3 regions of the Heyndrickxia sp. FSL W8-0496 genome follow, and region 3 is predicted to be linked to each of the others. Evidence: riboswitches for the same ligand, from Rfam matches in the RefSeq annotation. Region 3 holds a riboswitch; each other region holds the start of a gene.
The links. Region 3 has a riboswitch for S-adenosylmethionine ahead of NST63_RS06230 (O-acetylhomoserine aminocarboxypropyltransferase/cysteine synthase family protein). Riboswitches for the same ligand answer to the same signal wherever they lie in the genome.

Region 1: it holds a riboswitch for S-adenosylmethionine, as region 3 does, so the genes downstream of both, NST63_RS13675 (Fur-regulated basic protein FbpA) here and NST63_RS06230 (O-acetylhomoserine aminocarboxypropyltransferase/cysteine synthase family protein) in region 3, are expected to answer to the same signal.
Region 2: it holds a riboswitch for S-adenosylmethionine, as region 3 does, so the genes downstream of both, NST63_RS06965 (methionine ABC transporter ATP-binding protein) here and NST63_RS06230 (O-acetylhomoserine aminocarboxypropyltransferase/cysteine synthase family protein) in region 3, are expected to answer to the same signal.

What each region holds. Positions count from the first base shown of each region.
Region 1 is NZ_JBBOXX010000001.1:2,710,642-2,718,801, forward strand. Features, by position in the region: gene NST63_RS13650 (MarR family winged helix-turn-helix transcriptional regulator) at 44-367, shown strand; gene NST63_RS13655 (hypothetical protein) at 623-1,051, opposite strand; partial or broken gene NST63_RS13660 (IS1595 family transposase) at 1,085-1,993, opposite strand; gene NST63_RS13665 (YdcF family protein) at 2,322-3,359, opposite strand; gene NST63_RS13670 (hypothetical protein) at 3,536-3,664, shown strand; SAM riboswitch class I at 3,825-3,930, shown strand; gene NST63_RS13675 (Fur-regulated basic protein FbpA) at 4,001-4,204, shown strand; gene NST63_RS13680 (STM3941 family protein) at 4,627-5,160, shown strand; gene NST63_RS13685 (YwaF family protein) at 5,362-6,069, opposite strand; gene sstT (serine/threonine transporter SstT) at 6,190-7,428, opposite strand; gene NST63_RS13695 (RNHCP domain-containing protein) at 8,029-8,160, shown strand, end outside.
Region 2 is NZ_JBBOXX010000001.1:1,409,422-1,417,581, forward strand. Features, by position in the region: gene NST63_RS06935 (acyl-CoA dehydrogenase family protein) at 1-1,510, shown strand, start outside; gene NST63_RS06940 (arsenate reductase family protein) at 2,096-2,452, shown strand; gene gcvH (glycine cleavage system protein GcvH) at 2,523-2,906, shown strand; gene NST63_RS06950 (thioredoxin family protein) at 3,072-3,389, shown strand; gene NST63_RS06955 (MFS transporter) at 3,477-4,745, shown strand; gene NST63_RS06960 (hypothetical protein) at 4,912-5,250, shown strand; SAM riboswitch class I at 5,396-5,501, shown strand; gene NST63_RS06965 (methionine ABC transporter ATP-binding protein) at 5,608-6,639, shown strand; gene NST63_RS06970 (methionine ABC transporter permease) at 6,632-7,300, shown strand; gene NST63_RS06975 (MetQ/NlpA family ABC transporter substrate-binding protein) at 7,328-8,160, shown strand, end outside.
Region 3 is NZ_JBBOXX010000001.1:1,246,203-1,254,362, reverse strand. Features, by position in the region: gene NST63_RS06235 (homoserine dehydrogenase) at 1-706, opposite strand, end outside; gene NST63_RS06230 (O-acetylhomoserine aminocarboxypropyltransferase/cysteine synthase family protein) at 757-2,052, opposite strand; SAM riboswitch class I at 2,244-2,356, opposite strand; gene NST63_RS06225 (trans-sulfuration enzyme family protein) at 2,550-3,689, opposite strand; gene cls (cardiolipin synthase) at 3,850-5,295, opposite strand; gene NST63_RS06215 (murein hydrolase activator EnvC family protein) at 5,456-6,757, opposite strand; gene ftsX (permease-like cell division protein FtsX) at 6,846-7,730, opposite strand; gene ftsE (cell division ATP-binding protein FtsE) at 7,720-8,160, opposite strand, start outside.

The DNA of each region.
Region 1 (8,160 bases), 1.5 Mb from region 3:
AAACATAGTAATAGGCTGTAATTAAATATCAAATGATAGGAAAATGCAAAATGTAGAAATGATCATTAAAGAAATGCTTGAAATACAACAAAAGTCCAAAAGCTTTGTAAACCTCTTTTCTAAAGATGAGCCACTTTCTCAAAACCAACTTATCTTACTTCTTCAGTTAAAAATTAATGGTGGAATGAAAGCTACGGAAATTGCTGGTTTTTTCTCTGTAACACCAGGTGCAGTTACCTCTACCTCTATGTGTGATAAACTGGAGAAACTCGATTTAATACAACGAGTAAGAGAAAGTGAAGATCGCAGAGTAGTAAAAATGAACTTAACGGAAAATGGAGAAAAAAAGTACATGATCTCTTTTTGAAGTTTTCACAAGAAAAACTTGCAGATATTATAGAAGTATTAACAAATGTAAATAAACAAATGAGCAAGATTTTTTAGGGATTTCATATAGTTGAAATCCCCTTTTTTATTGGCTAATGTTGGAACTTCTCTTTCCCATTCATCTTTAAAACATAGGCTATGTTAAATTTGAATGTTGATTTTTAGGTAAATTTAAGGGAAACCTAGATTTATAGAGGTTTCCCAATCTTTATCAAATAGAAATACCTAAAAATTATTACTTCCTTTTTTCTATATGCTTAAATTCCTCTAACCCATTGTTTGCTCGCCCCTTTTGATAGATATTATCCTTACCTTCTACCCAATAATAATAAGTAGCTTCTGGTTCATTTTCAAAAACAACACCAATATAGTAAGGGTTTAAATGTTTAATGCCATCCTTACGGTGAGGAACTGTGGAAATAGTCCATTCTTCATCTGGATAATGCTCTTCTAAGTATGGTCTTAGTAATTTCACTTTTTTGTCAATTTGTGCATCTATCCAAAAAGGACGAGCAACAAAAAATATACAATAAGCTACAAATATAACTAATGCTACTAACCAACCATTTTTTCGCCATCTACCTTTTAAAAAAATTGCAATAATTAAGATTGATACAATTACTGCCCCAACAATCAATAACTCTATTATTTCTTGTGGATGCATTATACCTATCCTCCTCTACATAACCATCCAGAATTAAACATTGAACTTTGAAAGACGAAACAGTTATATGTGTCCGTCATTTCAAATACAAATGATGTGAGTAAGAACTCTTTAATGTTGTGTTTTGTGCTTTCATTGCTACGGTTATCTACAAACAAGAACCACGCAAGATAGTGACGAGATATTTGGTAACCACACCTTTAATACAATCTATCCATTGTTTCATTCGAGAATGGGGACCATTAACATTCTGGATGTGATACAAACCCTTAATAACGTGTTTGCCATCGTTTGATTTAATTCTGTAATGTTCCATTCCTTTTTCTTTTGCATAGGTTTTATAGGCTCTCCAAGTATCTGTTACAAGTACGTTTTCTTTTGAAAGTTTAGAACCAATTATATTATCAACCTGTTGTTTCACAACACGCCCCATACAAGCAACTTTAGATATGCGGTCTCTTGCAACAAGAACTTGTTCGTGACTTATTCCTCTACGCTTAGATTTACAGCCACGCTTACGAGGTTTTCGTTCTGAAATGCCACGTTGACCTTATTGATAGTATAGGAAATAGGTCTCGTCAACTTCAACGATACCATCATATTTTTCAAAATCCATTTGTTTTAATGCACTTAACAGTTTGTGTCTCCAATAAAAAAGTGTAACCTAAGTAATCCCTACGATTTCAGCAGATTTTCGGAGGGAATAGCCTTTGAACATACAATCAGCAAACGTAATCCATTCGTCACCTTTTCGTGTACGGTATAGAACTGTATTAGTTGTATCAGTAAAGGTCTTACTACAACACTTACAACGATAGCGTTGGCGACCATTCTATTTTCCAAACCTTACAATATATTCAGATACACAATGAGGGCATTCAACCCCCTATTTGAAGTGTGAGTTTAACGCATTTCATTAATTAGACGACCACCGACAGAGGAAGGAAATAAACATGAAATTTATACGAATTCATTAATAACATCTGTTCTATCTTATATGCAGGTTTACTTTTAAGTGCAATATTATCAATTCTAGGTGCCATTTTAAGAACCTTTGGATTTGAACAAATAAAAATGAGTATATGGAACGGAATTGATTTACTTGTCGTTTTAAGTATACCTGCCTCTTTTTCATTTACTCGAAATATTTTAAGCGTTCAATTCAATTTTGTACGTCCAAACTAAGATTTTAAAATTTAGATTAGGATATATTTCATTGAAGATAAAAAGAGTCATTTTCCAATTAAGAAGAATGACTTTTATTTAAAACTTATTCAAATAAAAAAGAAATCAATGTTATTAAGATAGAGAATCCTAATATGGTACCTACAACAAATGTATGAAATTTACGTCTCATTATTATAATGGCAATATACTCACGAATCATTGCATTTGGCCAGTAATAAAATGCCGTTTTAGAACCGATACCTTGACTATTTAGACCAGCTTTTTTTGCATATAAGCTAGCTCGGAACAGATGAAAATTGTTCGTCGTAAAGATACTATTATATTCATTTCCTTTTAAAGAATCCATGAGGTGTTTTGAAAAAAGCATATTCTGAAAAGTATTCACAGAATGAACTTCTGTCAGAGTATCTTCTATAGGAATTCCATTGTTTACGGCATAAATTTGCATCGCTTCTGCTTCGGGGAGGTTTTCATCAGGTCCTTGTCCACCTGAAAAAACTAATTTTGGTGGTAGAGTTACCGCCTTTTGTTTCCAATAAAATTCAATCGCTTTATTTATTCTACTTGCTAATAGTGGTGGAACCCTATCATTAATTAAACCACTGCCTAAAACAATAATAAAATCTTGATTGTATTTTGGCCTATTAAACTGGTATAACATATAAGCGGTCAAAAAATTAGTTAAATGTAAAAAGAAATAAATGACAATTAATGAAGCTCCTGCATATAGAGGTTGCAAACTAGTCGATAATAAACGCTCAGGATTTATGATTTGGTTTATAAATAATATTAATAGAAAGATACCTAAAAATAATGTTAACGCATTTGAAAATCGTCTCCCCTCTTTTTTCATTAATACCCTTGCATTTAAAAATAATGCAACACTTAGAGCAAAAAAACCAAATGTTGCTATAAATAGTAAAATAGCAAATGGGAATAATGCAAAGATCATAAGGAGTTTATTACCAGTACTGTATCCTAAAATACAACAAAAAATAAGTAATGAACAAAAAAACAGGTTAAACCAAAAACCATTTATCACTCTTCTTGGATCTGATAAATAAGAACTTATAAATGTAACAAACAATAAAAGGGTAATAATTCCAATTGTTAATAGCATTGTAGACCTCAAATTTTCAAAAATAGTTTTTCGATTCATTATACATGAAAGTTATATTAGTTTTCACCTTTTTTTTCATTTTATGGAATTTAAAAGGCTAGATTTTAATCAGAAATCATAAGTTGAAACAAAAAGGAGATACTATTTTATTATTCCTAAGAAAGGAGCAATTTACTATGACTAAAAAATATAATCAAGGTAGTCACAATCAAAATTCCCCCCATTTACATGGACAAACTCCAACTAGTGGAGATAATAGCAAAGGAAATAAAAGAAATAAGGATCAGAGCACGAAAACAGAATAAATTAAAATCAAACAAACCGATTTTTTTAACCGGTTTGTTTGATTTTTTACTTGGCTTTCCATAACTCTTATAGCTTAAATTAATTACAATTGAGTAAAAAACCTCGAATAAACATAGTTGACAAATCGGATTAATATGCTTTAATCTGTAATTACATAAATACTTATCAAGAGAGGTGGAGGGACTGGCCCTATGAAACCTCAGCAGCAGATTCTTTTTTGAATCCTGTGCTAAATCCTGCAAGCAAATTGCTTGAAAGATAAGTTGAGGTTTATACAGTTGATCATTCCTCTTCTTATCCAATTAAAAGAAACTAACATAAGAGAGGAAATGAAAATGGAAAGATTGTTAAATGAAACAATAGAAAGTCGTCGAAACGATTTAATTAATAAGTTAATTGAAAATGGACAATACAAAAAAGATGGAAAGCATCTTTTTGAATTATCTTTATTAGATTTGGAATATGAGTATTATAAAATTACATCTAAAAATCATCCACATAGTGGAATAGACTCTATTCGATGGATTAATTTTAAATAAATTAGTAATAGCCTCTTTAATTTTAAAAGGGGCTTTTTTATTTAGGCCTTATTTTCAAACCTTCTTACTATTCAACTCATATCTTAACTGAAAAAGTAAGTTGAAGTTTGGCAAACCTCATAAGAACACTGAACTCTTTATTTGGTGTAAAAGCCAGAGATAATACAAAAACAACAAACGACACAAAAACAGGGTGTAGTTTTCATATTAGGGATTACTCATGCTTAAAATTTTCCATTTTCAATTCCAATTCAAAATTTCGTTTTATTACACTTCCTCTGTTTATTTCACTATATATCAATATCCGTACTCATCTACTAATTCTATTGGCCTATATACATGTACTTTCCATTTATTATACAATTCAGTTGGAATAATTAGGATGAAAAGGATGTCATCATAAAATATGGAAAGGTGAAACGATGCAGAAAAAAGAATTTTTTGACTCTAGGGCAAGAATGATTGGCTTTTCAATTTTAACTATAACATTGACACTTGTATTTGGTGGTATCACCCTTGCTATGCTTTTCGGGTCAATTACTTTGGAATTTCCAATGTTCATTCTCTCTCTCATATTAACTATAGTTCTTATACCTGTGTCCATCGTACTACTAAAAAAGGCGACAACAAACGAACCTTCCGTTGTCATTAGTACAGAAGGCATTATGATTAATGGATACATTCCTAAAATTGGATTTATCCCATGGGAAGATATCGATGGATGTATTCCATATCAAATCAATAAACAGGCAATGTTAGGTTTTATATTATTTGATGAAGATAAATACGTGAATAAATTCACTGGTATGAACAAAAAGCTTTTAGAAGCAAATAAAAGCATGGGTTACCCTGCCATAAATGTTTCCATTAATAACTTGAAGGATAAAGAAGGTTTTTTTGAAGCACTTGCTGAACAAAATATAGGTTTTTATCTTGAAGATGAACGACAAGCGTAAATACAAACAGCACCAGTATGGTTTAGTGGTGCTGTTTTTCTTGAACCTCATATTCTATAAGATTGTCGTGCACAAACAACAAACTATCAATTTATATATTAATAAACTCATCAATTAGAATTAGCTACACTCTTCGTAGCTACTTTTCCCAGATCTATTGGGTTAAAAAGTGTTTATAAAACGATATTTTAATTTATAAATTTATCTCTTCTTTTTTAACTTAAATGGAAGCAATAATAATATAAACAAAATCAAGGCGGCCGCTTCTAAAGATAGAATATAATATGGATAGGGGCCAAAATAATCTAATAAGGAACCATTTATTGGTTTATATGATAGAAACATATAATTTCCACTAGTGATTTTATTTAAAAAATAGGCAATTCCTGCACATCCATTCAAAAAGAAAAACGAGCTCACCAAACCTTTAGTGGTAGGAATATACTGATGTACTATAACATAATAAATACAAGTCCAAATGATCAGAATATGGGTAATAAAAAATTGAAAGAAGCGAAAATGCGGATATCCTAAGAATAATTCAGGGGTAATGATTGCCATTAATGCTCCCGAGATCCCCATAAAATAAACGATTTGAAAAACAACCTGAGATTTTGTTAATAACATGATTAAACATAAAATTAGGCTTATCGAACAAAGCTGAAGTGGCAATGCAAAAGATACATCCCATACTCCCCCACTATAAAGCCATATATGATAAAGAAATTCTAAGAGGAAAAGTATTGTAAAAAAGGATATTCGCACGATTTGATTATGTTTCTTCAAAAAAGTGCGTCCTAAAATTATGAATAAAACACCAATAAACATTACAATTATCATCAAAGTATGTGAAAATGAGAATATTTCAAATGGAAAAGCCTCATATTTATGCTTAAAAAAACCCTCCATATTATCCCCCCTTCTCTCATATAAGATACTCTAAGTCTCCGAGATTCATGTTATTTAAAGAAAGGTACTGTATATAGCATAAGAAAAACCCTCCTACCTAAGTATGGAGGGTTTACTACTTTAAGATGCCTGTTTAAAATTAATACTTTTTCCTTCTTTCCGTCGTTGTCTATATTCAGCAGTAGCTGTAAAGAGTACGTCGGTGGAAGAATTTAAAGCAGTTTCACAAGAATCTTGTAAAACCCCTACGATAAATCCTACCCCAACTACTGTCATAGCTACATCATTTGGAATTCCAAATAAACTACATGCTAATGGAATCAATAATAAGGAACCTCCAGCAACTCCTGAAGCTCCACAGGCACATACAGCAGCTAAAACACTAAGAATGATCGCTGTAGGAATATCAACGTGAATACCCAATGTATGAACAGCGGCAAGTGTTAACACAGAAATAGTCACAGCTGCACCAGCCATATTAATTGTTGCACCTAATGGAATAGAAACCGAATACGTATCCTTATCCAAACCTAACTTTTCACATAATCTCATATTAACAGGAATATTGGCTGCTGAACTGCGTGTAAAAAACGCAGTAATACCACTTTCTTTTAAGCACTTAAAAACTAATGGATATGGATTTTGACGAATACCAATGTACACGATAATCGGATTAATAACTACAGCAACAAATAACATACAGCCAAGTAATACAGCAAGTAGCTTTCCATAGCTTAATAATGACTCAAGCCCATTTGTCGTAATTGATTCAATGACTAGTCCCATAATACCTAATGGAGCAAATTTAATGACCCATGTAACCATTTTTGCTACTGCATCAGATACGTTTGCTATCATTGTTTTAGTCGTGTCAGGTGCATTCTTAAGTGCTACACCAAGAAGGATTGCCCAAGCTAAGATTCCGATGTAGTTTGCATTATAAATAGCTTTAACCGGATTATCTACTATATTAAGTAATAATGTTTTTAGGACCTCTATGACTCCACCGGGAGCAGCTAAATCCTCTCCGCTATCAGCTAAAGTTAGGCTTACTGGGAAGATGAAACTTACAATTACAGCCACTAATCCAGCTAAAAATGTTCCTAATAGATAGAGTACAAGAATGGATTTCATATTTGTTTTATGACCACTTTTATGTTGGGCGATGGCAGACATAACCAAGAATAATACTAAAATAGGTGCTATTGCTTTTAATGCGCCTACAAATAATGAACCTAATATAACAAATGGTTTGGCGACAGTTGGAATGGCAACTGCTAGAATAACCCCGATAATCAAACCGATTAATATTTGTTTGACTAAACTGATTTGACTCCATTTTTTCCATATACTTTTCATATACGTTTCCCCCTAGTTGTTAAACCGTTAGAATAGTGAAATTATTCTAACTTCAAGTCGTGTTCTATTAGATGCATTTCTAATTAATAGTATTATAATGAATATTTAGATATATTACAATAGGTTTAATATTTTGTGGTGTCTGTACATTCACCCTACTATTTAATTTGAAAATCATAATAAAACAGTGATAGTTCTACTATTATTATGAAAAAAATCCACTATTTTAAATTATTTGATATAATTTAATCGAATACTTTAAACATAATAAGATTTGGAGTGGTTTCTTGTTAATTTATTTTACACATAATTGGGCAGTATAGGGGACGAATGCCATTGTCAGTGATTGAGGAAGAACACCTACTAGTGGAAGGTGGAGATGTCTGTCTTACAGTGGTTGATACAAATTCATAAAATCAATCGAGGTCCGGATTTTGAGATGAAAAACGCTCAAATGAAGTAGGAACTAGAATTAATCGCATGGTAAAGCCGAGCGGTGAACGGGTCCCTTCTCCTCAAAAGCCTGAAGCTCCATATAGGGGAAAAACAAAACGGAACCCTGCCTCCATAGATGAAAAAATCATCTAGGAGGTATTGTCCTTGAGTAGAAAAACTGAAAATACAGGATTTCAATGTAAGAAATGCAGGATGGTAATTAAACCATTAACAAATGGAAGTTATCGTAATCATTGCCCATATTGTTTATATTCTTTGCATCTAGATCAGCAGCCA
Region 2 (8,160 bases), 160 kb from region 3:
ATTAGATAAAGTGAGTTCTGCACTTATTTCTGAAAAAATGGCTAAAGTTGGTGGATTCTCTATCTCTCATGGTGCCCATGTAGGAATTGGCTCCTTACCAATTGTTTTGTTTGGTAATGAAGAGCAAAAGCAAAAATATTTACCACTACTTGCGACAGGTGAAAAGCTAGCTGCATATGCATTAACAGAGCCGAGCTCAGGATCGGATGCATTAGGTGCGAAAACAACGGCTAAATTAAATGAGGCTGGAACACATTACATTTTAAATGGTGAAAAACAATGGATTACAAATGCAGGGTTTGCGGATGTGTTTGTTGTTTATGCGAAGATTGATGGCGATAAATTTTCCGCTTTTATTGTTGAACGTGATTATCCAGGTGTGTCTACTGGGGCAGAAGAAAAGAAGATGGGAATCAAGAGTTCCTCAACACGTACGTTAATTTTAGAGGATGCTGAAGTTCCTGTGGAGAATCTGCTTGGTGAAGTGGGAAAAGGTCATAAAATTGCCTTCAATATATTAAATATTGGACGTTATAAATTAGGTGTAGGTACAGTTGGTGGATCAAAAAGTGCGTTTGAAATTACTGCAAAATATGCTAATCAAAGAAAACAATTCAAAACACCAATTTCTTCATTTAATTTAACGAAAGAAAAGCTTGCGACAATGGCAGCAAAAATTTACGCAGCTGAAAGTTCAGTTTATCGTACGGTCGGTCTCTTTGATGAAAGAATGAGCCATATTGATGTGAAGGATGGTCATGAAATTGCTAATTCGATTGCTGAATATGCAATTGAATGTTCATTAAATAAAGTATTTGGTTCAGAAGTTCTAGATTATGTTGTTGATGAAGGTGTTCAAATCCATGGTGGATATGGATTTATGGATGAGTACGAAATTTCTCGAGCTTATCGTGACTCACGTATCAATCGTATCTTTGAAGGAACGAATGAAATCAATCGCTTAATCGTTCCTGGAACTTTGATGAAAAAAGCAATGAAGGGTGAACTTCCACTTCTTCAAAAAGTTCAAAGCTTACAAGAAGAGCTTATGATGATGATGCCTGAGGAAATTGGTGATGGACCTGTTGATCAGGAAAAATATTTAACACGTAGTGCGAAAAAAGTAGCCTTAATGGTAGCTGGTTTAGGAGCACAGAAATATGGAACAAAACTTGAACATGAACAAGAAGTCCTTGTAAATGTAGCAGATATCGTTTCATTAGCATATGCAATGGAATCAGCTGTGCTTCGTACAGAAAAAGCAATCGCAAAAGAAGGTGTAGAAAAGAGTGCTCAAAAAGTCCTTTACACGCAAATTTTCTGCCAAGAAGCAATCAATGAAATTGAGCAATTGGCTAAGGAATCCATTGTAGCGATTGAAACGGGTGATACTTTACGAATGATGTTATCAGCTCTTCGAAAATTAATTCGACACACACCGATCAATGTCATTGCGAAAAAGCGTGAAGCTTCAGTAAAACTAATTGAAGCAGAAAAATATGTATTATAAAGTCTCTTTTCTCAACCTTTGTTGCTAATTATGAAAAGTTTAAATTATTCAAATCGGTTGAAGTGCGCTAGAAAAGTGCGAGCACCTCATAAGAACCATTGATTGGGTGTAAAAGCCGGCAGTTGGTTTCTTACAAAAGCAACAAACTATAGGAAAACAGCTTTTATAAAAAATAATGTTAATGTCCTTGATGCTATCTACATCAAGGGCATTTCTTATGTTTGTATTTTAAGGTAAGGCTCTTTTCTAGAACATTGTTGCTATTTAAGTAAAGTTTAACAAATAACTATCAGCTGAAGACCGCTACACGTTTCATTTCACTGAAGAGCTACAAACTTTATAAAAATCGCTGAGTCTTTTTATTGGGTGTAAAAGCCGGCAGTTAGGCTGTTACAAAGGCAACAAACTATAGGAAAACAGCCAAAGTAATAACTATTTATTAGCTTTGGAATAACGAGTATCCATCAGAAAAATTTTGAAAGTGGTAAGACCAAAATAATCTTTGAATTTGTAAGATTGAACAGGTAAAATAGATATAGTGTTAAAATAGCTAATAATCCCATAATTTAAGGTGGTGATTAAGAAATGACATTAACATTTTATTGGTACCCTAAATGTGGGACATGTCGCAAAGCGAAAAAATGGTTAGAGGAACATCAAATCTCCTTTAACGAAGTACATATTGTAGATAATCCTCCTTCACGTGAGGAACTAGAAAAGCTTTACAAAAAAAGCGACTTAGAGTTAAAGAAATTTTTTAATACGAGTGGTCAAAAATATCGTGAACTAGGGCTAAAAGATCGAATCCCAACGGCTAGTGAAGACGAACTATTGGATCTGCTCGCATCAGATGGGATGTTAATTAAACGTCCTCTATTAACTGATGGAAATAAAATAACCGTTGGATTTAAAGAAGAAATGTATAAGAATACATGGGCTTAAGCTAGTATTCTTGCTAACAAAAGTGTTTTATGTAAATATTAATTTGATAAATCTTTGGAGGGATCTTTGAATGAGTTTACCTAAAGAATTACGTTATTCTGAAGAACATGAGTGGGTAAAGAAAGAGGGAGAAAGCCTACGTATCGGTATCACAGATTTCGCACAATCTGAATTAGGTGACATTGTATTTGTTGAACTTCCTGAAGTTGGAGATGAAGTAACAGCGAATGAACCATTTGGTAGTGTTGAATCAGTTAAGACAGTTTCTGAATTATATGCACCTGTAAGTGGTAAAGTAGTTGCTGTGAATGAAGAATTAAGCGATAGTCCAGAATTTGTTAATGAATCACCATATGAAAAAGCATGGATGATTGTTGTTGAACCATCTAATATTGGTGAATTAGATGATCTTATGACTGCTGAAGCATATGAAGAAATGATTAACGAAGACTAATAAATAGATAAAAAAACTAGGGTTGTTTCCGAGTAACTTGGGACAACCTCATTTTTTTATTTATTTATTTATACCTTTATCAATCTTAATTTTTTTTGAAAAATTATAGCCAAGTATAAAGAAGGCTATATTATAAATATAGAAATTCACAAGAGGACGATCATAATGAAAGAATGGACAAAGGAAGAGATTACAGAAAATACAAGGAAGATCAAGCAACTAGCATTATACTTTTATACACCTTTATGTGGGACTTGTCAGGTAGCGGGGAGAATGCTCGATATTGTGGAAAATTTAGTACCACAGTTTGAATTTAGAAAAGCTGATTTAAATTATATGCCAGAAATGGCTGAGAAGTATTCAATTGAGAGTGTCCCCTGTTTATTAGTATTTCAAGAAGGAATTTGTGTGGAAAAAATATATGCTTTTCAATCGGTTACTCATTTGTATGAGCTTTTAAAACAAATAAATAAAGATGATTAAAACATTTCTGAATAGACCATTTACTTTTTTTCCTCACGCGATTATGATTATTTAGGGTATCGAAATAATCTAGTGGGGGATTTTTTTATGAAATGGGCAAATAGGTGGAAACAGCAATGGGGACGGTATAACTCGAATATAAGAAATGCCATTTATGGAAACGTTTTTACGCAAATTGGTTTGGGTGTTTTTATGGTCATTTACAACTTCTATATTCGTGAACTCGGTTTCCCTGATCAGATGAATGGGCAAGTCATCTCAATGACATCCCTGGCAACAGCCATTATTCTGATTCCAGCAGGAATATTAAGTGATAGACTGGGAAGGAAAAGAGTTATATTATATGGATTAATTTTTACAGGAGTTACCTTATTTCTTCGAAGTATCATTGAGCCAAGAACACTTCTCCTTATGGCAGCTTTTTTAACTGGTTTAACCCAAGCATTTATACAAGTTTCATCCGTTCCTTTATTGGCTGAAAACTCTACAGCTGAACAACGTGTCAAACTGTTTTCACTTCATTTTGGATTGATGACAGCTGCTAATGTGATTGGAAATATATTTGGGGGAGTACTTTCTGACTTACTTGAATGGATCTATAGTCCGATTATTAGTATTCGGATTACTTTAATAATTGGCGCAGTTATATTTTTGATCGGAATTTTGCCAATAATGAGACTTAAGGAAATAATAACAGTTGTAAGCTACGATGAAAAAAATAATAAACGCTTCATTTCATTCAAAGAACAAAAGGAAAGTCTTAAATTAATCATCTTTTTTGCCATTGCACAATTATTAATCGGTTTTGGTGCAGGACTTGTAATCCCTTATTTAAATTTATACTTTGCTGATCGATTTAATGCTTCAAATACAACGATTGGATTTATTATTTCGATGGGTCAGGCAGCAACCGCCATCGCTATGTTTATTGGTCCATTTGTAGTAAGTAAAGTAGGGGAGGTTAAGGCAGTTGTCTTTTTGCAATTGGCTTCTCTCCCATTTTTATTATTAACGGGATTTACTCATAGTTTATTACTTGCAGCAATTGGATTTTTATTCAGGCAGGCTTTAATGAATGCAGGAAATCCAATTCAAATGTCATTAATGATGTCTAAAGTTGATAATTCAGTGAAGGGTCTTGCAAACTCTGTCAATCAAATGGTATTTAATTTAGGATGGGGGTTGATGGGGCCAGTTTCAATGGGAATTGTTTCACGAAATGGTTCTTATAATGGCTACGCCATTGTTTTTTCAATCACATGTTTTTTATATTTAGTGGGGTCGATCTACTTTTTTATTGTCTTTAAATCTTTTGGAAGCAAAAAAGATCATCCTCCTATTTCAAAAGTAGTATAAATACTTATGACAAATTTCTTGGGAAATAAATAGATAATGATTTTATTCGACAAGAATTTTTTTATGTATTTTATATCTTGAAAAAATTGTAGAACGATAGATAGAGGATTTTCTTTTCAAAAAATGAATAAGTGTATAAAAGATAAACGAGAAATGGGTGATCTTTATGGATTCATTTTTTGAAAGACTGATTCAAGAGTTGGATAATCGAAAACATTTGAATGCCTTATTTCCAAACCATCCTATTATGATAAAATTTGTTTGCGATAAAGAGGAATGGGGATTGTATATTTCTAAAAATAGCTGTTCTATAATGAAAAAAGATATAGGCGAATCGAATTTAGAAATACATGCCTCCAAACCAATACTTTGTCATCTTTTAAATGGTCATATTCGCTTAAGTCAATTAGTGAAAAATAACGAACTTACATTATATGGCTCCTATCGCTTATCACTTTTACTTGAATCGATTTTATGGCTAAGTAGAGACTATCAGATTGCATGAATGGAGAACTATATTTATTGTGATTTTTTGTTGACAGTCATTAACCATCATGATACAATGACTTTTGTACTAATTAAGTCTTTGATATTGAAAGTTTAATAATGGAATTTTTTGTTTGAAAGATTAACAATTAAATATATATGTGCTCTTATCAAGAGAGGTGGAGGGATGTGCCCTATGAAGCCCGGCAACCGTCAGTTATCTGAAATGGTGCCAATTCACACAAAGTTTTTAACTTTGGAAGATGAGAGGAAGGTTTCATAATTATTCATGCCTTTCTGTCATTTTGCAGAAAGGCATTTTATTTTGCCCAGATTATTGGAATACTAGGCGTCATATACAAGTGAGGTGGACAGCATGATAACCGTTCAAAAAGTAAAAAAAATATTTTCTACAAAAAATGGAGAAGTTACAGCAGTTAATGACATTAACATTGATATAAATAAAGGTGAGATTTTTGGTGTAATTGGCTATTCAGGTGCCGGGAAAAGTACGTTAATTCGTATGTTAAATGGTCTAGAAATTCCAACCTCGGGTAAGATTCATGTAGCTGGGAAGGAAATTTCGAGTATAAAGGGTGCAGAGCTAAGAAAAGCAAGACAAGGCATTGGAATGATATTTCAGCATTTTAATCTTCTCTGGTCACGTACTGTTAGGGAAAATATTTCTTTTCCTCTTGAAATCGCGGGTGTACCAAAACAGCAGCGTAGAAAAAAAGTAGACGAATTAATTAAGCTTGTTGGATTAGATGGAAGGGAAGAAGCATATCCTTCACAGCTTAGTGGTGGACAAAAGCAACGTGTAGGTATTGCCCGTGCTTTAGCAAATGACCCTCAAGTACTTTTATGTGATGAGGCGACTTCTGCATTGGACCCACAGACTACAGATTCTATTTTGGATCTATTAGTGGATATTAATAAAAGACTTGGATTAACGATTGTGCTAATTACACATGAAATGCATGTGATTAGGAAAATTTGTCATCGAGTTGCTGTTATGGAAAATGGTCAGGTTGTTGAGATGGGAAGCGTACTTGATGTGTTTAGAAAACCTCAAGAGAAAATAACAAAGCGTTTCGTTAGACAACTCACAGAACCTGAAGATACCCATGAAACAGTACAACAACTATTAAATATGTATCCAAGTGGACGATTAGTGAAGATTACTTTTATTGGAGGTTCTGCTGAACAACCGATTATAACTGATCTTATTAGGAATTATTCTCTTTCTGTAAATATTATTCAGGGCAACATCTCACAAACACAGAATGGATCATATGGGACATTGTTCATTCATGTAGATGGTGAGGAAGAAGAGATAAATAAGGGATTAACTTATTTGCAAAAACAACAGGAGATTGAACTAGAGGTGATGAAGGCAGATGCTTGAGAAATACTTTCCAAACGTAGATTGGGTTTCTATGTGGGATGCCACAAAAGAAACTATATATATGTCATTCTGGTCCGTGATTGCAACATTTGTAATCGGAATATTATTAGGATTATTATTGTTTTTTACAGCTAAAGGAAGTTTATGGGAAAACCGTGCAATAAACTCAATTATCTCAGCAATTGTTAATGTTTTTCGTTCGATTCCTTTCATTATATTAATTGTTCTTTTAATACCATTTACTAAAACAATTGTCGGTTCCATAATTGGGCCAGAAGCAGCATTACCTGCATTGATTATAGGTGCGGCACCTTTTTATGCAAGATTAGTGGAGATTGGTCTAAGAGAAGTCGATAAAGGTGTTATTGAAGCAGCGAGGGCTATGGGTGCCAAGATGAGTACCATTATATTTAAAGTATTATTACCAGAATCAATGCCGGCCATTGTTTCAGGTATAACTGTTACATCCATTGCTATTGTAGGGTATACCGCAATGGCAGGTGCAATTGGTGCCGGCGGATTAGGAAATCTAGCCTATTTAGATGGCTTCCAAAGAAATCGTACAGATGTTACTTTTGTAGCTACTATCATTATTTTAATTATCGTTTTCATCATCCAGATGATTGGTGATTTAATTACAAGAAAAATAGATAAGCGATAACTTCATATTAAAGAGGAGGAAATACAAATGAAAAAATGGTTAGGTATTCTTTTTGCAACATTGCTTGTGTTTGGATTAGCTGCCTGTGGTTCTTCAGATGAAAAATCAAAAGGCGATGGTAAAGAAACAACTTTAGTAGTAGGAGCTTCAAATACTCCACATGCAGTGATCTTGGAACAAGCAAAGCCTATTTTGAAGAAAAAGGGCATCAATCTTAAAATTGAGAAGTTCACAGATTATGTTTTACCGAATAAAGCATTAGATGGAAAAGATTTAGATGCTAACTATTTTCAACATATTCCTTATTTAGAAAAACAAATCAAAGAATTTGGATATGACTTTGTAAATGCAGGTGGTATTCATATTGAACCGATGGGGATTTATTCAAAAAAATATAAATCTCTAGATGACCTTCCGGATGGTGCTAAAATACTAATGAGTAATTCTGTCGCTGATCACGGTCGTATTCTAACATTGTTTGAAGAAAAAGGCTTAATTAAGCTTAAAGATGGTGTTAATAAGGATGAGGCAACGATTAAAGATATTGCTGAAAATCCAAAAAAATTAAAATTTGATTATGAATATGATCCAGCCTTCTTAACTACAGCATATAATAATGGAGAGGGAGATGCAGTTGTTATCAACTCCAACTTTGCCATCGATGTAGGTATGAATCCGAAAAAAGATTCTATTGCCATTGAAGGAGACGACTCACCATATGTAAATGTGATCGCTGTACGTAAAGGTGATGAAAACAAAAAATCAATTAAAACATTAGTTGAAGTTTTACATTCTAAAGAAATCCAAGATTTTATTAAAAAAGAGTGGAAAGGGTCAGTTGTTCCAGTCTCAGGTAAATA
Region 3 (8,160 bases):
CTATTTGCTGCTGGGAAATCGAAGTGATTCCTTCAATTTTCACTTCAGACCAGCATGGCTGTTCACCAAATACAAGTTGACTTAATATCATTAATTTACAAAAGGCATCTTTACCACTAATATCATTCGTCGGGTCAGCCTCCGCATAGCCTTTTTGCTGTGCTAAATGAAGAGCTGCCTCGAATGACAATTTGTTCTCTCTCATTTTTGTCAAAATAAAATTTGAGGTGCCATTTAGTATCCCTTGAACCTTTGTAATTCGATTAACTTGCAGCAATCGTTGGATAGTTCTTATAATTGGAACCCCACCAGCCGTTGTTGCTTCAAATGCAAGTTTTACATTCTGTTGCTTTGCTTTATGAATTAATTCCTGCCCATATTTTGCAAACATGACCTTATTAGCTGTGATCACATGGATGCCCTTATCAATTGCCTGCTTCAAATACGTGTAACCTGGCTCCTCTCCAACAATCGCTTCAAAAACTACATCCAAATCACGTATATTAAGAATCTCTTCGAAATCTGTTGTGACAAGTATATTCGACTCAATGTCTCTCTTTTTATTTTTATCCCGAATCAATACCGCAACAATTTCCACCCTTACTCCCAGCAGTTCATTAAGCTGCTGTTGATGGGAGTGTATCGCAGTATATACACCTTCACCAACCGTTCCAAAACCTAAAAGCGCTGCCTTTATGACTGACATTAAGAAATCCCCCTTATTCACCTGACCGACTGTGCAAAAATCTACTATTTCTATACTGTGACACTTGTTGCTTTTACAATCGCTTGATCTAAATCTGCTGTTAAATCTTCTACTGCTTCCAAGCCGACCGATAGGCGAATCAGTTCCTCTGTTACACCTGTTAGTTTAAGATCCTCGGCATTAAGCTGTTGATGGGTAGTAGATGCAGGATGGATAATTAAAGATTTTGCATCCCCCACATTTGCAACATGAGACCATAATTTTATCTCATCGATGACTTTTCTTCCTACTTCCCGACCACCTTTAATCCCAAAGTTGACAATTGAACCAAAACCACCTTTGAAATATTTAGTTGCAAGCTCATATGAAGGATGTTCCTCTAGTCCTGTATAATTAACCCAAGCAACGGCAGGATGATCTTGTAAAAACTGGGCAATCTTCAATGCATTTTCATTATGCTTTTGGACACGTAGATGCAATGTTTCAAGACCTTGTAATAATAAGAATGCACTATCAGGACTTAAGCTAGCACCGAAATCACGCAATAACTGCACACGAAGTTTTGTGGCAAATGCTGCTTGAGGCACGTCAATGCCATATCGAAGGCCATGATAGCTTTCATCCGGCTCTTTAAAATAAGGGAATTTATCACTATTCCAATCAAATTTACCACCATCAATCACGACACCGCCGATTGTCGTTCCATGTCCGCCAATCCATTTAGTAGCGGAATGAACAACAATATCAGCACCCCATTTTATTGGATTAGAAAGATATGGTGTTCCGAAGGTATTATCTATGATCAACGGGATTCCATTTTCATGGGCAACATTAGCTACTGCCTCAACATCTAAGACATGTAAGCTTGGATTGCCAATAATTTCTGCAAAAAGAGCTTTCGTTTTTGGAGTGATTGCTTCCCGAAAATTTTCCGGATCAGTTGCATCAACAAATTTCACTTGAATCCCATATCTAGGCAGCGTCGTTGCAAAGAGATTAAATGTCCCACCATAAAGATTTCCAGCAGCGATAATTTCATCTCCTGCACTAGCAATATTTAAAATAGAAAAAGCAATGGCCGCCATCCCTGATGAAAGTGCGACAGCTGCTGTTCCCCCTTCCAAAAGGGCAATACGCTGCTCAAATACATCAACCGTTGGATTGCCAATTCTTGTATAAATATAGCCAGGTTGTTCAAGGGCAAATAACCCTTGGGCATGATCTGTATCTTTAAAAACATAGGATGTCGTCTTATAAACAGGAACGGCCCGTGAACCTGTGGTTGGATCAGGTTGCTGTCCCCCATGAAGTAATAACGTTTCCGGTTGATAGTTTTCATTCGTCATTTTGAATTCCTCCTAGATCTTTTTTATTATTCAGGTGAGGCTAAATAACATTCATTGGCTAATAACATTAAGCCGCTTAAACTAGGTAAGGTTCATTGAGTAATTCCTCTGTTGTGGGATTTGAGAAGTATGGAATGAGGGGAAACAAAAAACCCTCTTCATAAGAAGAGGGCTTATTATATCAGTTCCTCCCCTTATCTTTCAGATCTAATTGATCTGTAGGAATTAGCACCTTTTCAAGCACGAATGCTTGAAGGTTGCCGGGCTTCAAAGGGCCTAGTCCCTCCGCCGCTCACGATAAGAGTGATTATTAAATTTAGAAAATTTTAAATTGCTCTTGTTTTGCATTATAAAAGATGGATGAATAGTTCGTCAACCTTTTTTCTATTAAAAAAACTTTTTAGTGGATTTTTCTTTCATCCCTTTAAAACAGCCGCTAAGTGAAAAAGCATGACTTTTTATCAAAGTAGCAAACGATACTAAACTTTTTACCAATCTTATAATGCGGCTTCTATCGCACACTCAAATTGCTTAATAATATCTGCTGAATCTTCTATTCCTACCGAAATACGAATGACCCACTGATTGATTCCTATGCTTTCTTGCTCCTCTAAAGTAAGACTACGATGAGATGTTCCAAACGGATAGGATACAGTTGTTTCCACTCCTGCTAATGTGGGAACAAGTTTTACCCAACCTAAAGAGGAAAAAAACTGATGAATATCTACAGCTTCTCCTAATTCAATGGTAACTATCGCACCATTTCCCTTACTTGAAAGATTTTCTGGATAGTAAACTTTTTTTACATTAGAATGATTCGTTAGGCTTTCTGCTAACAGTTGAGCATTGGATGCTTGGCGCTCCATTCTTAATGCAAGTGTTTTTAACCCTCTATTAGTAAGCCATGCTTCAAAGGGACTTAAATTTGTACCCAAATTAACTACCTTTTGCCTTGCTTTTGCCATCAATGCTTCTGTTCCAACGACTACACCAGCGGTTACATCACTGTGCCCACCTATATATTTCGTTGCGCTATGAGCCACAATATCCACTCCGTCGATAAACGGCTGCAATAAATATGGAGTTGCGAATGTATTATCTACCATTGTACAAAGCTGAAATTCCTTTGCGATTCGAACCAATTCAGTCACGTCTTCTATCCGTAAAAATGGGTTGGTCACTGTTTCAGAATAAAGAAGCTTTGTATTCGATTGAATCGCCTTTCGAATTGTTGAAGCATCTTTAAAAGGGATAAATGTGGTTTCAATTCCAAGTTCGTTTAATTCATGTTTTAATAAATGATGGGTTCCGCCATATATATCATCTGCCGCAACAATATGATCGCCAGCAGAGGCTACAGCTAATATCCCTGCTAAAATAGCGGAGAGTCCTGAGGATGTAGCAACACCATCAGGAGCACCTTCTAATCTTGCAACAGCTTGTCCTAATTCATCTGTATTCGGGTTACCAGTCCGAGAGTAGAGATATGGAATATTCCCATGATAAAACTCTTCTAATTCCTCCAATGATTGAAACGTAAATGCAGAGGTCTGATATATTGGTGTTGTTTTACTATGTATATTCGATGTATTTATTAAAGAATTATGTACAATTGCTGTTTCAAATGATTTTCCCATTCAATTAGCACCCCATATCCATTTAGTTAAATAGTTAAGAAACTATCACTAAAATTAAAATATTTTAAATTGTACGCCTTCCGTACACTTTTGTCAAAATAAGTTTGCAGACAATAAAAAGAGGGTTGCCTATATCTCGGGCAACCCTCTTTTCGTAACGTTATAAAATCGGAGATAATAATCTAGAAATGGACTCCTTAAAACGAATCCATTTCGGACGTAATAGATATTCTTCTAATGTTAATTCCTTTGATTTTCCCATATCATCCATGTATATTTTTTCGAGTTTCTTTGAAATATGATGACTATATAAAAATGCATTAACCTCAAAATTTAAACGGAAACTTCGATTATCAATATTTGCTGTTCCGACGGTTGCAATTTTCCCATCGACCACTAACATTTTCGCATGAATAAATCCATTATCATAAATATAAACCTTTGCACCAGTTTTCAATAGCTCACCTACATAGGAATAGGTAGCCCAATACACAAACATATGATCCGGCTTATTAGGGATCATTAACCTTACATCGACACCAGATAGAATAGCAATTTTTATTGCATTTAATAAACTATCATCGGGGATAAAGTAAGGTGTTTGCATGAAAATATACTTTTTGGCAGAATTGATCATTTTAATATAACCATTTTTAATTTGTTCCCATTCTGAATCAGGACCACTAGATACAATTTGAACATCTGTGTAACCAATGGAAGGAATGTCCGGGAAATATCTTTCCTCATACCTGATTTCTTTTGATGAAGCTTGATTCCAATCAAGAATAAAGCGTGTTTGCATAGCATATACAGCTTTTCCGGTAATTTTCAAATGAGTATCACGCCAATATCCAAATCGCTTATTTAAACCTAAATATTCATCACCAATATTAAAACCACCGATATAACCAATATTTCCATCAATAATGGCTAACTTTCTATGATTGCGAAAATTTACTCGCAAATTAAGCATCGGGATTTTAGCTGGGAAGAATGAAGCGACTTGGCCCCCTGCATCGATTAGTGACTTAAAGAATTTACGCGGTAGTCTTCTTGAGCCCATATCGTCATAAACGAAACGAACAGTTACCCCCTCTTTCGCCTTAATCGTCAGCAGTTCTACGAGCTTCTGACCTAATAAATCATCACGAACGATGTAGTAGAGTAGATGGATATGATCCTTTGCCTTTCTTATATCCTCAAAAAGCGATTGAAATTTGTCATCCCCATCAATAAAAATTTCTACATCATTGTCATGGGACATAACCGCATCATCATTAACAAGAAGCATATAAACAAGTTCTTTATATTGAACAGTACGTTCATCATGGAAAGGAAATTTATTATTTCTGAGCATATCTATTTGGCGCTGAGATATTTCTTTTATCCCAATTTTCTCCTGATCTTTCCAATAAAAAATTCTTCTTCTGCTTAAATTTTGTCCAAAAATTAAATATATAATAAATCCAGCAACAGGTATGAAAAGTAAAACTAACAACCACGCCCAAGTTGCCCCTATATTTCTCCGTTCTAGAAATATAACGATACCTGATAAAATAAAATTTAAAATGAAGAAGAATGCTAACAAAATCGTAAGAATTGTCATCCTGAACTCCTTTAACAAGATCCCATATTTCTCGAATAAATAAACTCACCAGTATCATACCATATAAAGTTATCTCAGGCACCATTTACACATTTAATAAGTTTTTATACATGTATTATACATAAAAAAGCCACATCATTATTGATGTGACTTTTAATCTTTAGAAGCTGATATAGTTTCTAGGGTTAACTGCATTTGAGTGGGATGCTGTCCATGGACCGACATAGAATTCAAAATGTAAATGTTGGCCATAGGCTTGTCCAGTACTTCCCATGTATCCGATGATTTGTCCTTTATGAACAGGAGTTGAATCCCCAACAAGACGCGAACTCATATGTGCATAAACCGTTGTGTAAATTTGTCCATTAACTGAGTGCGTAATAAAGATAGCATTCCCGTAGCTTGAAGAAAAGTATGATCTTGTAACTACTCCATCACCTGCTGCGACAATTGGAACAGTGCCTCCCTTAGCAATATCAATCCCAGAATGGAATCCATCTGCATCAAAGGAACGATTACCAAATTCCGAAGAAATATATCCTTGTGCAGGTCTCATAAATGAACCAGATGAAACCGGTGGTGTATCTGAGGAACTACCTCCACCAGAATAAGAGTGCTGACTCTGCTGCTGCTGTCTTTGTCTTTGTCTTTGTTTTTCAAGTCTCTCTTGTTCTGCGATTCGATCTTTTTCTAATTTTATCGCCTTTTCAATTGCAGATTTTTGCGCTGATAAAATCGATTGCTCTTCTTCTAAAGAGAGTTTATCATTTTCAAGCTGCTTCTTTTGCTTGCCAAGCTCTTTCATAATTTGATTCTTACGAGCTTTTTGTTGATTCATTTCAATCTTCATTGATTGTAATTTAGCTTGCATTTCTTCAAGGGTTTTTAGCTTCTTCTCAACATCTGCTTGTTTCTTCTCTAATTCAGCCTGATCTTTTTTCTGTTCTTCAATAATTTGTTTATCCGCATTTACTAATGTCGTAACAGCAGACATTCGATCTAATAAATCGGCAAAACTGTCTGATCCTAAAATCACATCTAAAAAGTTAACGGAACTTCCACCATTTGTCTGAATGGCACGAGCACGTTGATCTAATAATTGATTTCTTTCTTCGATTCGTTTTTTCAAGACACTGATTTCTGTTTTTAATTTGTCAATAGCTTGTTGAGCTTCTTTAATTTGTTGTTGTTTTTCTTGAATTTGCTCATCTGTAGTCGCAATTTTAATATCTAATGAGGCTAATTCATTTTCTAGTGTATTTTGCTTACCTTGTATTTCCTTAATGCCTTCATCTTTTTCATTAATATCAGATTTAATCGTTGAGCTTTTCGATTCAACATTCTTTTTTTGATTCTGTAAGTCTGATAGTTTCGAAGCAAATGCATCCGATTGGTAAGCGAGTACACTGCCAATTCCAAGAACAGATGCTAAAGTAATTGAAAGTAGTGAACGTCTCTTCAACCTTAATCCCCCTTAAAAAATTTCTATATATGTATATCTAGACTGTCTGAAGTAATGCTTAACAGACAGTCTATAAAAATGGTCTATTTTATATTTTTAAGAAACGACGAATGGACATCGTACTTCCCCAAATACCAATTAAAATCCCCATCAATAAGAGTAAACCAGTAACTTCAAATACGAATGGACTGAAATCCAGGATTTGTATTAATTGACTTTGTAACCTTGGTGCTAAGAAACTATGCAAGTAGTAATAGCCAACAGTAATAATGAGAATTGGCAGAATAGAACCAATAACACCTAACCACAGACCTTCCATTAAAAATGGCCAGCGTATAAACCAATTGGTTGCCCCTACTAATTTCATAATCTCAATTTCTTTTCGTCTAGCAAAAATGGTAATTTTAATCGTATTTGAAATAAGGAACATAGCTGTAAATAGTAAACCAATTACAAGAACTAGTCCAACATTTCTACTAATTTTTAAGACATTAAATAGTTTTTCAACTTTCCCTTCGCCATATTTGGCTGATTCCACATGATCAAATTTCTCTATTTGCTTCGCCACGGATGGCGTATCTGTAGGTTTCTTCGTTTTTACGATAAATACGTCATACAGAGGATTCTTTTGCTCAAAAAGCTCCATATCTTTCCCCATCGTCTTAATTAAGCTTTGAAGTTCCTCTTCTTTGGATGAAAATTTAACAGACTCTACTTGGCTTAAATTTTCAATTTTTTGTTTAAGGGCTTCTTGATCCTGTGCTTTTGCCGTTAAGTCGATATGAACTCGAACTTCTACATCATTTTCAATATCAGAAGCAATTTTATTCATATTCATCATAATGACGAAGAATACGCCTACTAGTAAAAGTGTTATAGTCACCGCACTGGCTGATGCAAACATCATCCACCCATTACGTCCTAAGCTCTTAAAACTCTCACGAAGATGCCGCCCGGCCGTTCTAGCTTTCATAACCGTAATCCCCCCGTTGTTCATCGCGGACAATGCGACCGCCCTCAATGGCAATCACTCGGTGTCTGATCGTATTCACGATTTCCCGATTATGTGTCGCCATTACTACAGTTGTCCCACGCGAGTTAATTTCTTGTAGTATGTTCATGATTTCCCATGATGTTTCAGGATCGAGGTTTCCGGTAGGTTCATCTGCAATAACCACTTGAGGAGTATTGATAATTGAACGTGCAATCGACACCCTCTGCTGCTCTCCTCCAGATAATTCTGTTGGCAGCATTCTTGCTTTATGTTTCAAGCCAACTAAGTTTAAAACATCCATTACTCGTTTTTTTATTTTACTTTGCTGCTCTTCAATTACCTCAAGTGCAAACGCTACATTTTCGAAAACAGTCAGTGTAGGTAAAAGCTTAAAGTCTTGGAATACAAC